Regions from separate parts of the Paenibacillus sp. FSL P4-0113 genome, predicted to be linked through region 2. Evidence: riboswitches for the same ligand, from Rfam matches in the RefSeq annotation. Region 2 holds a riboswitch; each other region holds the start of a gene.
The links. Region 2 has a riboswitch for glycine ahead of MKX46_RS09300 (alanine/glycine:cation symporter family protein). Riboswitches for the same ligand answer to the same signal wherever they lie in the genome.
Positions count from the first base shown of each region.

Region 1: it holds a riboswitch for glycine, as region 2 does, so the genes downstream of both, sdaAB (L-serine ammonia-lyase, iron-sulfur-dependent subunit beta) here and MKX46_RS09300 (alanine/glycine:cation symporter family protein) in region 2, are expected to answer to the same signal.
Region 3: it holds a riboswitch for glycine, as region 2 does, so the genes downstream of both, gcvT (glycine cleavage system aminomethyltransferase GcvT) here and MKX46_RS09300 (alanine/glycine:cation symporter family protein) in region 2, are expected to answer to the same signal.

Region 1 covers NZ_JBBPAZ010000001.1:4,054,130-4,059,731, reverse strand. The annotation lists gene MKX46_RS17545 (ABC transporter ATP-binding protein) at 1-899, opposite strand, end outside; gene MKX46_RS17540 (DUF6359 domain-containing protein) at 1,228-2,823, opposite strand; glycine riboswitch at 3,039-3,154, shown strand; gene sdaAB (L-serine ammonia-lyase, iron-sulfur-dependent subunit beta) at 3,366-4,055, shown strand; gene sdaAA (L-serine ammonia-lyase, iron-sulfur-dependent, subunit alpha) at 4,045-4,944, shown strand; gene MKX46_RS17525 (Ig-like domain-containing protein) at 5,105-5,602, opposite strand, start outside.
Region 2 covers NZ_JBBPAZ010000001.1:2,234,945-2,240,546, reverse strand. The annotation lists gene MKX46_RS09305 (glycoside hydrolase family 1 protein) at 34-1,491, shown strand; glycine riboswitch at 1,657-1,733, shown strand; glycine riboswitch at 1,752-1,846, shown strand; gene MKX46_RS09300 (alanine/glycine:cation symporter family protein) at 2,006-3,424, shown strand; gene MKX46_RS09295 (iron-containing alcohol dehydrogenase) at 3,482-4,654, opposite strand; gene MKX46_RS09290 (carbohydrate ABC transporter permease) at 4,802-5,602, opposite strand, start outside.
Region 3 covers NZ_JBBPAZ010000001.1:2,020,202-2,025,803, reverse strand. The annotation lists gene gcvT (glycine cleavage system aminomethyltransferase GcvT) at 100-1,200, opposite strand; glycine riboswitch at 1,377-1,476, opposite strand; gene gcvH (glycine cleavage system protein GcvH) at 1,869-2,261, shown strand; gene MKX46_RS08475 (PTS mannitol transporter subunit IICB) at 2,689-4,167, shown strand; gene MKX46_RS08470 (BglG family transcription antiterminator) at 4,249-5,602, shown strand, end outside.

The DNA of each region.
Region 1 (5,602 bases), 1.8 Mb from region 2:
CTCTGCTGAATCCAGGGAATACGTGGAGCAAAGCGGCAGCTATTGCGGGGGATATCTTGTAATGAGGGAACAATGCCGCCGATGACATGCAGTGATTCCCCCTTGGTATGCGATCCCGGCATGGAAGCAAGCAAAGAACGCGTATACGGATGCTGTGGATGCCTGAATAATTCAAAAACATCAGCGCTCTCCACGATTTCTCCGGCATACATGACCACCACGCGGTCGGCTACTTCTGCCACAACACCAAGATCGTGCGTAATCAGGATAATACCGCTCCCAGTCTCCTGTTGAAGTTGTTTGAGCAAGTCGAGAATTTGCGATTGGATCGTTACATCGAGCGCAGTCGTCGGCTCATCTGCAATAATAAGAGAAGGTCGGCAAGCTATGGCAATCGCGATCATCACACGCTGCCGCATCCCTCCTGACAGTTCATGCGGATACTGATCATACACACGCACTGGATTCGGTATATCTACACTTTCCAGCAGCTCCAGCACACGTTCCCTTTTTTGCTTCGTAGATAGTGACGTATGATAATCGAGATTTTCCTCAATCTGCTTGCCAATGCTCATCAACGGGTTGAGTGCTGTCAACGGGTCCTGAAAGATCATGCCAATTCCCGCTCCGCGGATTTTATTCATTTGCCCTGAGGAAAGACGGTTCAAGTCCGTTCCTTTAAAAAAGACCTCCCCCTCTACACGCGTGCGTTCCATGTCATGCAGTTGCGGGATCGAAAGCGCTAACGCGCTTTTGCCACAGCCGGATTCTCCGACTACAGCCAGCACTTCATTGGGGTTGACCGTCAGATCCAGATGGTCGACTGCGGGGTGATATTGATCCTGGATGCGAAAAGATACGGATAATCCTTTAATTTCCAACACAGGTTCGGTATTCAATGCGCGCTTCCTCCATTCTCCATGGTCTTGTCCCGCTTATTCTCACCATGTTTGATGTTTAAAACCTCTCATGAACATTACATACCGTTTTTGTCGGAATAATTTGAATACATCCTATCACCAGTATATGGATATATCAATTAAGATTATGCTATCAACATCATTTAAAAAATCAATGATCCAGCAATAGTGCGGCCTTTCTGGCACAAAATGTAATGAAATAACCAACCGCAGGTTAATTTTCATCACAAAAAAAGTCGCCTGATCCCTCAGCAGGGATCAAACGACTAACTAACCCAAGCTCACATTGAGCTCCTGACAATATAATTTACGAAGCCGCTCCATAGGAGCCAGACTTGAATGTTCTAGGATCGTACCATTTGTAGCCTGCTGCCGGAGCAGACCAAGGCTCAGGCTGTGGTTCCGTGGACGCCGCAGGCTCTTCGAATGGCAGAAGCTTCGTCGGTTGATCCAGAGTCAAACCTGCCACATCGGACAATTTCGTGTAGTCCTGCTTCCATGCAAGCCATTGAACCGTTTGCACCAGGAAGGTTGAATCATCCACTTCTTTGAAGCCATCATATGTCTTCTTCGACTGTCCGTTTTCCTCACGCACATATTTCGGTGTAGCATCTTCTACAGGGGAAGAATCACCGATGAATGCCGCCTTGCCTTGGCCTACCTTGGAGATAGCGGCATAAGGTCCTTCCGCACGGCCCCCGCCGTTATAAACCCCCTGATCTACCGCATTCCCCCATTTTTTCGTGCCTGAAGGGATATAAGCAATGCCTTTAGCCTTGGTAGGATCAATAATAGCCAGCGTAGATCCTGCATGCATGGCAATCGAGCGCACACCCTTGGTAATACCGAAAGATTGATCTGCGGCTACAATGTCGGTAGCATTCACATCACCGAGCGCATTGTAACGGAAACGAACGCCAAAGTTGGCCGCCAGCCAATCGGAGCTTGTTAATCCTTGCATTGCCGGTGATGCAGCCTCTTCTGCAGTCATGCCTTTGGCCGGATTAGTATAGGCTCCACGACGGTAGCCATTCATAACCTCGGAGGAATCCCAACGGTTTTTGTTACGATCTGCATTATAATGATCGGAGATGAAGAAGACGCTCCCTCCGTTATTCACGTATTGCAGCAGGGCAGCCTGCTCGGATGCCTTAAAGGCAACATTCGCTTCACCAATAATGAACACATCATATTGGCGCAGCTTGTCATAGGTTATGGCCTGCTCTCCATAAGTAAAAGGAATGGGACGATTTAATGGGTCTACCGTAAAGCCTACATTACGCAGTCCATTGGCAAAGTCGGAGAAGGCGCCTTCAATGACCCAATCTGCTGCACCAGCGGTCTGTGCGTGCGTATTATCGAACAGCACCTTTTTGCCTTTTCCATCCGGCAATGTAGTACCGGGTTGACCCGGGTTGCCAGGTTCAGGTTCACCAGGTTCCCCTGGCTCGCTTCCGTTCACCAGTTCAACAGCGCTTGGGCTTTTCACTCCACCAAAATTATTGTAGGCGCCGAGTGTACCCGTCACACGGATTTTGCTGCCAATCAGCTCAGGATGGCCTGTTAGCCCAAATTGCCCTCTGTACGCGGATGTCAGCTGTACATCCAATAGATTAGACGTGCTACGTTCATTGGCCTGGTCGGCAATCAGTACGTTAAAATCATTCGCAAACGGAGAAGAAAAGTTAGCCGTTTTCGATCCGGTAGCATGTCCGACGATATAACCTTCTACCGTCACCGTACCTCCACTGCTTTGGCCCTGAAGTGCTTCGGCTACTGTCAATGCTCCCTCTGCCTTGACCTGACCGAACGGAACGAAGATCCCGATCAGCAGTGAAACGATCGCTGCTAGATGCAGCATCCCTTTTAAGCGTGAACCTGTGAACCGCAAGCCTTTTACCATACGTCAATATCCCTCCTATGATTTCCATAAATGTACTTGTCCTCTATCAGATTAGCCGCCAATCTTCTAATTCCTTCCTGATTTCATCCATAATTATGTAAACTTTAATCTTTTTTATTGGAAATGCACCTGTTTATGTAAAAATTAAACCCTGTGATTGACACCGAGCACGTCATACATTACGCTAAGAAAGACATGTAGAACGGTATACGCGAATGAAGATGACGGGAGAGTCTGTCCAGGGGGCTTACACTCTGGCGGCACCGAAGGAGCAAGACGCCAGCACCCGGCTGGCGGATAATCTCTCAGGTCCATGTATCGTCATCTGACGCAACTCTGGAGAGAGCGCAAGCCACCCAAGGGGTAAGGCGGTAAGAACACCGCACGAAACTCTCAGGTAACGAGGACAGAGATAAGGGAAACTTCCTTATCCTGTCCTTTTTTGTGCTCACATTGTGCGTCAGCATTAGGAACCGTCATAACCGCGCAAAGACGCGGAAATACCATATAGTATGGTATTAGAACATACAGGGGGCCACACCATGCGTTTCAAAGATGTATTTTCTATTATCGGCCCGGCCATGACCGGACCTTCCAGTTCACACACCGCAGGCGCGGTGCGACTCGCACGCGTTGCCCGGCACTGGCTTGGGGCGCAGCCTGACCGTGCCCGTATGACACTGTACGGCTCCTTTGCCGATACGTATAAAGGACACGGTACGGATCTGGCGCTCATCGCAGGACTGCTTAATTACGATACGGACGATCACCGGATTCCAGATGCCGAGCAATGGGCCGAGCAAGCCGGGATGACCGTGGAATTCGCCGTCAGTGGACTCCCCGCTCCTCATCCGAACACCGTCCGTTTCGAGTTGTGGAAGGGCGAGGATCAGCGCACACTGCTGGGCTCCTCCATCGGCGGCGGCAGCATCCATGTCCAGCAACTCAACGAATTCCGGGTCAATCTGACCGGGGAGCTGCCTACGCTGGTGCTTCTCCACTCGGATAAGCCCGGTACATTGGGCGCAATAACTTCAGCGCTGGGCGCGGCCCACATTAACATTGCCTATATGCACGTAGATCGCAAAGGCCGGGATGGTGAAGCACTCACCGCCATTGAAACGGACAGTTCTGCTCCAGCTGAACTGATTGCGGAACTGCGTTCTTTACCTCATATGTATGAAATTAAGATGATTAATTTGAAAAAAGGAGCTGAATCCGATGCGGTTTAGCCATCTGCATGAGATCAGCGCTTTATGCGCTGAAGAATCCACCACGATTGGCCGCTTGATGATTCAAGAGCAGGTACAAGAAACGAATACAACGGAGGAAGAAATCTTTCGCCAAATGTCTGATTATTATGAAATCATGAAGGAAGCCGTTCATCGCGGTCAGACACAAGACACCGTATCCCGCAGTGGATTGACGGGCGGCGACGGCAAGCGCCTGGCCGAGTATCTGCGGTCAGGGGAGACCTGCTCCGGTGATGCCTCCGCGCTCGCCATGGCTTATGCCCTCTCCGTGTCGGAGGTTAATGCATCTATGGGTCGCATTGTCGCCACTCCTACCGCAGGCTCATGTGGGGTTATCCCTGGTGTGTTCATCAGTGCGCAGGAACGGTTCGGCTGGGATGATGAGCATATGGTGAACGGCCTATTCGCCGCTGGAGCCATTGGCTACGTGATCGCCAACAACTCCTTCATTTCTGGCGCGGAGGGAGGCTGTCAGGCTGAGATTGGCTCAGCTATCGGGATGGCCGCTGGCGCTATGGTCGAGCTGCGCGGTGGTACGCCTGAACAGGCTGTTCACGCCGTGGGCCTCGCTCTTAAGAACACGCTCGGCCTGATTTGCGACCCCGTCGCCGGACTCGTGGAGATTCCGTGCATCGTGCGCAACGGGCTGGGAGCCGTGACTGCGCTTGCCGCAGCGGACATGGCTTTGGCGGGTGTGCGCAGCGCTATTCCGTCTGACGAAGTCATTGACGTGATGCTTGAAGTCGGCAGCGCGATGCCGTCGAAGCACCGCGAGACCGCCAAAGGCGGCTTGGCTCAGACGCCGACTGGCAAGCGTTTGACCGAATCACTTACACGCAACGCATCAATCAAGAAGAATAAGTCGTAATTTCTAAGCTTTAAACCAATTACTTTCCCTCTATAAAACAAGGCGACTACCTCTCCCCCACATTGTCCTAGGGAAAGAGAATTCGTCCTTATAAAGAAAAGAGCAAGCATATCGTCGCTGGACGTATGCTTGCTCTTTTTCTTTTTAGTCGGGTTACAGATTACTGAACGGTTACCTGTATCTTCGTCATTTTACCTGCATATTTCACAGTAATTACTGCTTTGCCCTTGCCCTGTGCCTTAATGTTACCGTCTTTGACGGTCGCCACAATAATTCTGGACGAGGACCAGACAGCCGGTTTGGAAACATCCTTCTCCGACTCATCCTTATACGTGGCTGTAGCCGTAACCTTAGCCAGCTGTCCTGCCTTCAAATTCAAGGCGACTTCGTCTGTTTGCAAATATTTAAGCGTATCAACATCTACAGGTACGCTGATTATCTTCCCGCCGAACTTCGCCTGAATGTTAGCTTTACCGTAGCTGACCGCGGTAACCTGACCCTTTTTAACAGTGGCTACCTTATAATTGGACGTTTTCCATTCAGCTTGGGTTGTAACATCCTTTTCTTTACCATCGCTCGATTTAACCACAATCGCGATGGTTTTTTGATCTCCAGATTTGAGCGATAGCGCGATTGCATCCGCTTCAATCTTTTGCGC
Region 2 (5,602 bases):
AAAATCTTATATACGGAAAGAGGTCTTTATACCATGACGAAGACGCTAAAAGGATTTCCGAAAAACTTCTTGTGGGGCGGGGCAACTGCAGCCAACCAATTGGAAGGTGCTTTTGACGTAGATGGAAAAGGCTTGTCCAGCGCAGACATGATTGCTTATGTACCCAAAGCGGAACGTAAGAACGATCACGCTATAGAGATTTCGTCCGAGCGACTCGAAGACATTTTGGCAGGCAAAGTCAATGCCCGTTTCCCAAAACGTGAAGGTGTGGACTTTTACCACCACTACAAAGAAGATATTGCATTGTTCGCTGAAATGGGCTTTAAAGTATTTCGTATGTCCATCCACTGGTCGCGGATTTTCCCGAATGGCTATGATCACGAACCGAATGAAGCAGGATTGCAATTCTACGACAATGTATTTGATGAGCTGCGCAAATATAATATTGAGCCCTTGGTAACATTGTCACATTATGAAACACCGCTAGGTCTGACTCAGAAGTATAATGGCTGGCTGGGTCGTGAAGTCATACAGCATTACGTCAATTATGCCGAAACGGTGTTTACACGCTATAAGGATAAAGTAAAATACTGGCTGACCTTTAATGAAATCAATGTAATGACCATGAGTCCGTTCACCGGTGGCGGTGTGGTTATTGACCGTGTAGAAAACAAACAACAAGCGATATATCAAGCATTGCATCATCAATTTGTAGCTAGTGCACTGGCAACCAAACGGGGACATGAGATCATCCCGGGTGCTCAGATCGGCTGTATGTTGGCACGTATAGAAAGCTATCCACATACGTGTAACCCAGCGGATATACTGAAAGCCCAGCATGAAAATCAGATGAACCTATTCTTTACGGATGTGCATGCCCGTGGGGAATATTCCAACTATATGAATCGTTATTTTGTAGAAAATAATATTGTGATCCAGACAGAACCCGGCGATGCCGAAATTTTGAAAAATAATACGGTTGATTTTATCTCATTTAGCTACTACATGACCTTGACCGTATCGGCAGGTCCAGAAGGCGAGAAAGCAGCAGGAAACCTGATTGGCGGCGTGAAAAATCCGTATCTGCAGTCCTCCGACTGGGGATGGCAGATCGATCCGATCGGCCTGCGTGTTACACTGAATACGTTTTATGATCGCTATCAAAAGCCGCTGTTCATCGTGGAAAATGGCTTGGGTGCATATGATAAGGTGGAAGAGGACGGCTCTGTGCATGACACGTATCGCATTGATTACTTGCGTCAGCATATTGTCCAAATGAAGGAAGCGATTGCTGACGGTGTTGATCTGATTGGTTACACCAGCTGGGGCCCTATCGACCTCGTGAGCATGTCTACTTCCGAAATGTCCAAGCGCTACGGATTTATTTACGTTGATCTGGATGATGACGGTAACGGAACGCTCAAACGCTCCAAAAAAGACTCTTTTAACTGGTATAAAAATGTGATAGCAACCAATGGTGAAGAATTGTAATTTCATATCGTCTCGGGCGGGTATAGCAGAGGACATCCTAAGGATGCAATCTGCTGTACCCGCTTTTTTGATAGACATAATAATATTTCAGAGGGCTTCACAAACTTTTCACTTGTAATAAGCTGAAAGTTTTCTGTATAATGAATAAAAATTTCATATGTCTGGTTGATGTTTGCGGGAGATGGAACGAAAGTTCCGACCGAAGGGGCAAAACTCTCAGGTGCTTAGGCTGTTTACAGCCACAAGCGGGGACCGTAAACGGACAGAACTCTGGAGAGACCCTTAATTGGGCGCCGAAGGTGCACCGCAGAGAACATCTGCTTAAACTCTCAGGCAAAAGGACAGAGACGCGAATAACCTGTGACAGGGAATACCCTAGGCTTTTTTATGAGCTATTAGAGGCAGAAACCTGCACAAGATGGTTGTATTTTTTCGTGCCTTTAACCTCTCCAGGAGTCGAATCAGCTGATTTGACTCTTTTTTGTTTTCTAATATGCTGGAGGAGCGGGTTGAAATGAATTTGGTACATGTGTTAGAAGCGATTAGCAGTTGGATATGGGGGGCGCCTCTCATCATTCTTGTCATGGGAACGGGGTTGTGGCTGACCATACGTCTGAAAATGTTGCAGGTATTCCGCCTGCCCCTGGCGATCAAGCTGATCGGTAAGGCCCCGAATGAAGGCAGCGGGGATGTAAGTAGTTTTGCGGCTTTGAGTACGGCGCTAGCGGCTACAGTTGGCACAGGAAGTATTGTCGGCGTAGCGACAGCCATTAAGCTGGGCGGGCCGGGTGCCTTGTTCTGGATGGTCGTTGCAGCCTTTTTTGGGATGGCGACGAAATATGCGGAAGGTGTACTTGCAGTAAAATACCGGGTGAAGGATCGGAATGGACAATTTTCCGGCGGCCCGATGTATTATATTGAGAAAGGTCTAGGACGTCGTTTTAAACCGCTGGCGATGCTGTTTGCTTTTTCGGGCATGCTGGTAGCGTTGTTCGGGATTGGAACGTTTCCACAGGTCAAAGCGATTGTATCTTCGACGGAAAACAGTTTTGGTGTTCCGCCCATTGTAACGGCACTGATTATTGCTATCCTCACAGGACTGGTTACTATTGGAGGACTCAAAAGTATTGCCAAGGTATCGACGAAGGTCGTTCCTTTTAAAACAGGCTTGTACGTACTGATCTGTCTCATCGTACTGATTCGGTTTGCTGACCAGCTTCCTGCCGCAATTGCGCTGGTGCTCCATTCGGCATTTTCAACTACATCGGCAACGGGCGGATTTGCCGGAGCTACGATTATGCTGGCGATGCGAAGTGGGGTAGCCAGAGGTATTTTTGCCAATGAGGCCGGATTGGGAAGCGCACCGATTGCAGCCGCAGCTGCCAAAACCAAATGGCCTGCGGAACAAGGGCTGATTTCCATGACAGGCGTGTTTATTGATACGATGGTTATTTGTGTGATGACCGGGTTGACGCTACTGGTTAGCGGTGTGTGGAGCGGGCCTACCGATGCGGGCCTGATGACTCAGCAAGCATTTTCCAGCGCATTCCCGCTGGGGGCAGAACTGCTCACAATTATTCTGATTATGTTCGCGTTCACCACCATGCTCGGCTGGAACTATTACGGGGAACGCTGTGTTGAATATTTGCTTGGGGTCAAGTGGATTAAGCCATACCGTTATCTGTTCATTCTACTCGTTGGCGGGGGCGCGTTCATTAAACTGGATGCGATTTGGCTGCTGGCAGATATCTTTAACGCAATGATGGCTTTCCCGAACCTGATTGCACTGCTTGGTTTGTCAGGCATTGTCGTTGCAGAAACCCGAATCTATATGGATTCTCTGAATTCTAGTAAGAAAAAGGGCATTCTTGCAGGTGCCAGTGTAGGGGCAGCTATTCAAGTAGAAGAAAAGGGACACACGGTTAATTCATAAATTCCAAAAGGGAGTGCCTTCAGCCATCACAGGCTTGAGGACACTCCCTTTTGAATGTTATAACGATGCACGCAAAATAGCTAAAATATCTTCTTGATTCAGCTTTTTATAATTACCGAAGCCTCCATATTCCATTTCACGGGCTGCAATGGTTGCGATTTTTTCCAATTGCTCATCATTAATATTGTAATCGGCCAGGGTGGAAGGGGCACCGAGACTTGTCCAGAATGCACTAAGACGGTCAATACCCTCCAAAGCGATTTCTCTATCTGTTTTATCTACGGTGTCTAAGTCAAACATGCTGAGCATCAGCCGTTTCATGCGTGCAGCATCCTGATCGACCGTATGTCTCATCCAGTTGGGGAATAGGATCGCCAGACCGCCAGCATGAGGAATATCATATACAGCAGATAATGCATGTTCAATCGTATGCGAAGCCCAGTCCCCGAAGTAGCCCATTTGCAGTGTTCCGTTAAGAGCAATCGTTCCGGCATATAAAATCGTTTCGCGATGCTCGTAGTTGTGCAAATCCTCCAACAGCTTAGGTGCAGTTTCGATTACGGTTTGCAGCACGGAAAAGCACATACGATCTTGCAACGGTGTATTTTTAACATTGTGAAAATACTGTTCAAACACATGGCTCATCATATCCACCATGCCATATACCGTCTGATCACGTGGCACAGAGAAGGTGTTTTTTGGGTCCAGAATTGAGAATTTCGGATGCGTCACCGCGCTGCCCCATACGTATTTTTCGTTTGTTTCCCAGTTGGTGATAACAGAATCTGGATTCATTTCTGAACCGGTAGCGGCGAGTGTGAGGATGGTACCGAATGGCAGAGCCTGGGTAGGCATGTGCTTTTTATTGATAATATCCCACACATCGCCGTCATATTCAGCCCCTGCTGCGATGGCTTTGGTGCAATCAATAACGCTCCCGCCGCCTACTGCAAGTAAGAAGTCGATTTTTTTGTTTCGGCAAATGTCGATGCCCTTCTTAACGGTGGACAACCGCGGATTCGGTTCTACGCCCGACAATTCATGAATGTTGAGATGTAGCGGCTGTAACGCGTTTAATACCTGGTCATATAGACCATTTCGTTTGACACTTCCGCCTCCATATATCAGCAAAATATTTTTGCCGTAATTCAACAGTTCCTGCTGCAGTTCTTCAATTTGATTGTCTCCAAAAATTAATTTGGTGGGGTTATAATATGTGAATTTGTTCATCTGGAAAGTTCCCCTCAGTTCATAGTTCATGTTCAAATCGTAAATCGCTTAACCTGATTGCTGTTGTATACCTAACCTCATCATGTAAGCTATTTGAAATGACGATTAATTATTATACATGAAATGAATAAGGGAATTCAAGTGAATCTAATCTTTGACCGCACCAGCGGCAAGATCGGAAATAAACTGGCGGCTAATGAAAAGAAACAAAATAATAAGTGGCAGTACAGCAAGCAGGGTGCCCGCAATGACCATCGCATAATCCGTATTGTAAATCCCGTTTAACTGTGACAGTGCAATCTGGAGCGTGAATTTACGCTCATCCGTTAAGACGATTAACGGCCATAAATAATCATTCCAGGCTCCTATAAAGGTAAACGCGCCGAGAAAAGCGAACGCAGGACGTAGAATAGGCAGTGCTACATTCAAGTACAGTCGAAAAAAGCTGCATCCGTCCATCCGCCCCGCATCCAGCAGCTCCTTTGGAATGGATTCTTCCGCATATTGACGAATCCAGAAAATGCCGAAGGCATTTACCATCCCCGGGATAATAAGCGCTTTGAACGTACCTACCCATCCAAAGGAGGCCATCATGACAAAGGAGGGGACAAGCGAAAGTTGTGAAGGGACCATCATTGTAGCTAGCAGAACGATAAATAGCACTTTTTTGCCCGGAAAATCAAACTTGGCGAATGCAAAACCTGCCAGCGAATCGAAAAACAGAACCAATAAGGTAACAGAACCGGCTACAAAAAGGGTATTAAAAAAGGCTCCGGCAAAATTAATCTGCTGCAATACTCTCGTTATGTTATCCAAGAAGTGGCCGCCAAACCACAATTGCGGTGGAAAACGATAGATGTCTGAAGTTGTACGGGTTGCCATAACGATCAGCCAGTAAAATGGAAACATCGACAGGATGATTCCCACCAACAATCCGGCATATAAAAC
Region 3 (5,602 bases), 210 kb from region 2:
ATTTTAAATCCGTAAATGAGCTAATAAAAAAGTGTGAGATGAAAACCCAGAAATACATATCTGACATGTTTGCTTTATAGAAATAAGGAGAGTTTAAGATCAGCGTGGGCGCTTATAAAAGGGGGCTGCCACCACCTCGGCACGCAGGCGTTTGCCACGAATCTCAACCTCCAGTGGTGTGGAGAGGGCGCTAAAACGACTGTCCACCAAGGCGAGGCCCAGATTACGCTTCAAGGAGGGCGACTGAGTCCCCGTTGTGACCTCACCGATGTGTTGTCCTTCTGCGAATACCGGATAATGGGCGCGTGGGATACCGCGGTCCATCATTTCTAGCCCGATCAATTTACGAGGAACCCCTTGTTCTTTTTGACGCTGAAGTGCTTCTCTACCGATAAAATCTCCTTTATTCAGCTTGACGAAGAAACCCAGACCGGCTTCGAGTGGTGAAATTGTGGCAGATAACTCCTGTCCGTATAGCGGCAACCGAGCCTCAAAGCGTAGTGTATCCCGAGCACCAAGTCCAGCGGGAATCAGCCCATACGACTCACCGGAACGAAGCAAACCCTCCCATACGGCGGGTGCTTCCGCGGCAGGTACGTAAAATTCAAAACCGTCTTCGCCCGTATATCCGGTTCGTGAGACGAGTGCTTTTGCTCCGAACAATGGCACGTTCTCATGAAAGTGGAAAGATGCCAGATTCGTAATATCCGTATCTGCCACGGCTGCGGCAATACGTGCTGCTTCCGGTCCCTGCAATGCCAGCAATGCTATTGCATCAGACACATTCTCCATGTGAACGGATGCAGGCACATGACGAAGTAACCAATCCCAATCCTTATCAATGTTGGAGGCGTTCACAACGAGCATGTAGCGTTCCGGTCCTTTGCAGTAAACAAGCAGGTCGTCTACTACACCTCCATCGGGGTAACACAGGAGTGAATATTGTGCCTGACCTGGTTCCAACTGGCTGACATCATTCGTGGTCACCCTTTGTAGAAAAGCTTCGGCCTCTTTGCCTTCAACCAAAAACTCACCCATATGCGATACATCGAATAAACCCGCACGTTGCCGGACGGCCTCATGCTCCTTTTGAATGCCGCTAAACTGAACGGGGAGCTCCCAGCCTCCAAAGTCAATACAACGAACCCCAGACTGCGTCCCGTAGGATGAATATAGCGGTGTTTTTCGCAAATTAGTCATGTTTCCACTCCTATCCGGTGTAATCGGCTAAACAAAAAAGACAGGCCGAAAAAAACGTATAGACAGCAGTCTATACTCTTTTTTCAGCTCTGTCCTTGATACCAGAAAGTTACCCCGGTATGTACCGGGTTTCCTCTTGGGTGATCCGCTCCAATAGCGAATGCTCTCCAGAGATGCGTCCGGCAGAGGTCCTTTTGCCTGAGAGATTCACCTGCAATGCAGGCTTACTCCTTCGGCGCTACCTTCGGGATCAGCAGTATATTACCTGGCTTTGCAGATAACAACTTGATCCGATTCGCGTGCACAACTGTCTCACAAGCGGCAACAGCTATGCGAATCTTTTTGGCAGTCTCTCCCTCTGCGTTCATCCGCGTTTGCAGTTGTCGGGTGTTTCCCAAAGTATTTGCTATAACCCATTAATACGCAAATTCATTCAAAATGTCAATAAAAATGTCATCAAAAACAATAGAAAAAACATTTAATATATAAATAAGGATATGTAAGCGTTTGTTATAAATTATTATATTTTTATATAGAGCGCTATAGGAGGTGATATGAAGTATTTTTGTTAGTATTATTGACATGAGTGTTCTTATTGTCATAATCTTAACCTGTCTAATACAGGTGAGCAAATGCGATTTTATTCATATGGAAGTGAGGGGAACAGAATGGGTGAAGTGAAGCAGCAACTTTGGTATACAGACGAACATGAGTGGGTTCAGCGGACAGAGAATGGAACGGTGCGGATTGGTATTACAGACTTTGCACAGCACCAACTGGGTGATATTGTTTTTGTAGAATTACCTGAGGCGGGAGTAACGATTGAGCAGGGAGCGGAGATCGGTACGATTGAATCGGTGAAGACGGTATCCGACCTTTTTGCTCCGGTGACGGGAACCATATTAAAAGTGAATGAAGCGCTGGAAGGTACACCTGAGCTAGTGAATGAATCTCCATATGACAAAGGTTGGATGGTAGAAGTAGAGATGGATAAAGATGTGGAGGAATCATTGGGCAAACTACTGTCGGCGGATCAGTATGAGCAGTTGATTTCGGAGTAATAAATAGAGCAATGCAGCATGAAATAATAGCGTGTTATTCGGAATTTTATATTGATTTTTAATTGAATAAGAGCATCGTTAGTTTGCTCGATTTTTGTATAAAATAGTCGCTATGATTTGACGTAGCGGCTATTTTTTTGTCTTTTTTATGAAAACGTAATTACGTGTGTTGTTCTGATATAGTGGGTTGTCCCCATATAGGAATCATACATAATCCAGCGCGGTTTTTCGACTAATTTCTATAGCTACAGGTCATATTAAGAAGAATTATGCAGGTATAATATCTTCCTGGATAATTTAAATTTAAATGTTGTCATCAACGTTCATGACGAAAGTACGTTTTCATTTCGTTGATGAAGATAGCGCTGTCATTTAGTATGAATTTTAAGAAAAGGTAGTGATGCTTACCTACAAGGAGGATTTGAATATGAGTACATTGGACGCAAAGCCAAGTTCAAAAGGAGGCACTCGTGTCGCCGTACAGCGTTTTGGCCGTTTTCTTAGCGGTATGGTTATGCCCAATATGGGAGCCTTTATTGCGTGGGGGTTGATTACGGCACTCTTTATTCCGACCGGATGGTTCCCGAACGAAGGTTTTGCACAGTTGGTTGATCCGATGAAAAATTATTTGTTGCCGCTGCTGATTGGTTATACAGGGGGCACGATGATTCACGGACAGCGTGGAGGTGTGATCGGTGCCATCATGACGATGGGTGTCATAGTAGGAGCCGATATCCCGATGTTCCTGGGCGCGATGGTAGCTGGTCCGCTGGCTGCGTGGATATTGAAGAAGTTCGACAAGGCCATTGAAGGCAAAGTCAGATCAGGCTTTGAAATGCTGGTCAATAATTTTTCGGCCGGGATTATCGGTGCCATTCTAGCACTGCTTGCCCATGTGGCGATCGGCCCGGTTGTACAAATGATCAGTCAAGTGTTGTCGGCAGGGGTACAGTTCCTCGTGAACGCGGGGCTATTGCCGCTTGTCAACCTCATTATTGAGCCCGGAAAAGTATTATTTTTAAACAACGCGCTGAATCACGGAGTATTGAGTCCGATTGCGTTGGAGGAAGCTGCAAGAACAGGCAAATCCGTACTGTTCATGCTGGAATCCAACCCTGGGCCGGGGCTTGGTATTTTGCTGGCCTACTGTCTGTTCGGCAAAGGCTCTGCGAAGTCGTCAGCTCCTGGCGCAGTCATCATTCATTTTTTCGGCGGGATTCATGAAATTTATTTCCCTTATATTTTGATGAAGCCGATTCTGATTCTTGCAGCTATAGCTGGCGGTGTTGTGGGAACCTTCTGTTTCATGTTGACAGGTGCCGGACTGGTTGCTGCTCCTTCACCGGGTAGTATCATCGCCTATTTTCTAATGACGCCAAAAGGTGGATATTTGCCAATGCTGAGCGGGGTGATCGCTGCTGCGGTCGTATCCTTTGCTGTTGCAGCAGTGTTACTCAAGACAGGTAAGCAACAAGAAGAGGGGCTGGAGGAAGCTGCATCTCGCCTGAAAGATATGAAAAATCAAAGCAAGAGTGCCAGTGCTAACGCCACTGTAATGGAAGATAACCACGAATCTGATCGTGCTGCCGAGATTGTCGCAGATCGAACGCTCAAGGATAAATCCGAAGTGAACAAGATTGTCTTTTCCTGTGATGCAGGTATGGGTTCAAGCGCGATGGGTGCCTCGATTTTACGCAAAAAAATGAAGCAGGCGGGCGTAGGCGTAACAGTTACGAATACGGCAATCAGTGAAATTCCACAGGATGCGGATATTGTCATTACGCAAAAAACGTTGACAGACCGGGCTAAAACAGTAGTCCCGAATGCTGAACACATTTCCATTGACAATTTTCTGAAGAGTCCTGAATACGAAGCGCTGGTTGAACGTCTGAAATCCGATTCTTAATCCCCGTCATAGTCAGGCGGACTGTATGCAGTGTACGTCTCCTGCTGGAGGGATGAGCTTGGGAAGGAACGGTATGCGCTTATGAATATTACGAAACGACAACGTGACATCGTGGAATATCTTCTGGAGCAGTCCAAAGAGGTTACTGCCGGGGAAATTGCCACGAAGATCAATGTCAGCACAAGGACGGTTCATCGGGAACTGGGCGCAGTCGAGCATTGGCTGGCAACTCATGAGGTGAAGCTGGAGAAAAAGTCAGGGATTGGTATCTGTATAGATGCAGACCCAGCTCAGCTTGTATGCCTGCGAAAGCAATTGCTGTATACGAATCCAGACGAATATTCGGCTGAGGAGAGAAAGATCGTGGTTCTCTGCATGCTGCTGGATACACGGGAGCCGATCAAGCTGCTGGCGCTGGCTTCAGATCTGAAAGTCACGGTAACTACGGTCAGTCATGATCTGGACGAATTACAAGACTGGATCGGAGATCGAGGGCTCGTGCTTGTCCGCAGACGGGGATATGGTGTCGAGATTACCGGACGGGAGATAGACAAAAGACGGGCGATTTCCGAGCTGGCCCTCGAACATTTGGATGAATCTGATCTGTTTTCCAGCCAGGGAGAGGTTCGTTCTGTGACTCGTGTCTCCGACAAATTGCTGGAGATGATTGGCAGAGGGAACTTGCTGATCGTGGAAAAGGCCCTCTGGCAGCCCCATGAAAAGTGGCTGGAAAACATGGTGGAAAGCAAATATATGGAGTTGCTGATTCAGATTTGCGTTTCGCTGGCACGTCTACGACTCGGGTATGTTATGGATCCTCTTCTCTCCTATTTAAAAACAGATTCGGATGAGAATATCATGCTGCGTACAGCTATGGTAGAACGCATATGCACAGAATTGTCAGCGGCGCTGGATATTAACTTTCCGGACCCGGAACGATCTTATTTCAGGCTGCTGTTCCGTGATGCCGAGGATCATTCTACCCGGCTGCTGCCGCTCGATGATCTTGTACTGCTGGAGTCGGTTCATGAGTTGATTCGTCGTGTGGAGGAAGAAACAGGCACGCCATTGGAAGAGGACCGTGTTCTGCGTGAAGGACTGATTGCCCATATGGCTCCGGTATTCAAACGTTTGAAGGAAGGCAAGTCGATTCGTAATCCCCTCCTTCAGCAAATCCGCAAGGATTACAGCAGCTTATTCGACTCAGTGAAAAAGGCTGCGGCGGACATGACAGAAATGAAAGTCCCTGATGAAGAGATCGGATTTCTCGTCATGCATTTCGGCGCTTCGCTGGAGCGGCTGCGACAATTGCGGCGGGAGGTGCGGGCCATCGTAGTCTGCACGAGCGGCATTGGTTCATCCAGACTTCTGGCAACAAGGCTCGCCAAAGAGCTGCCACAGATCAAAATTGTGGATAGGGCCTCATGGTACGAGG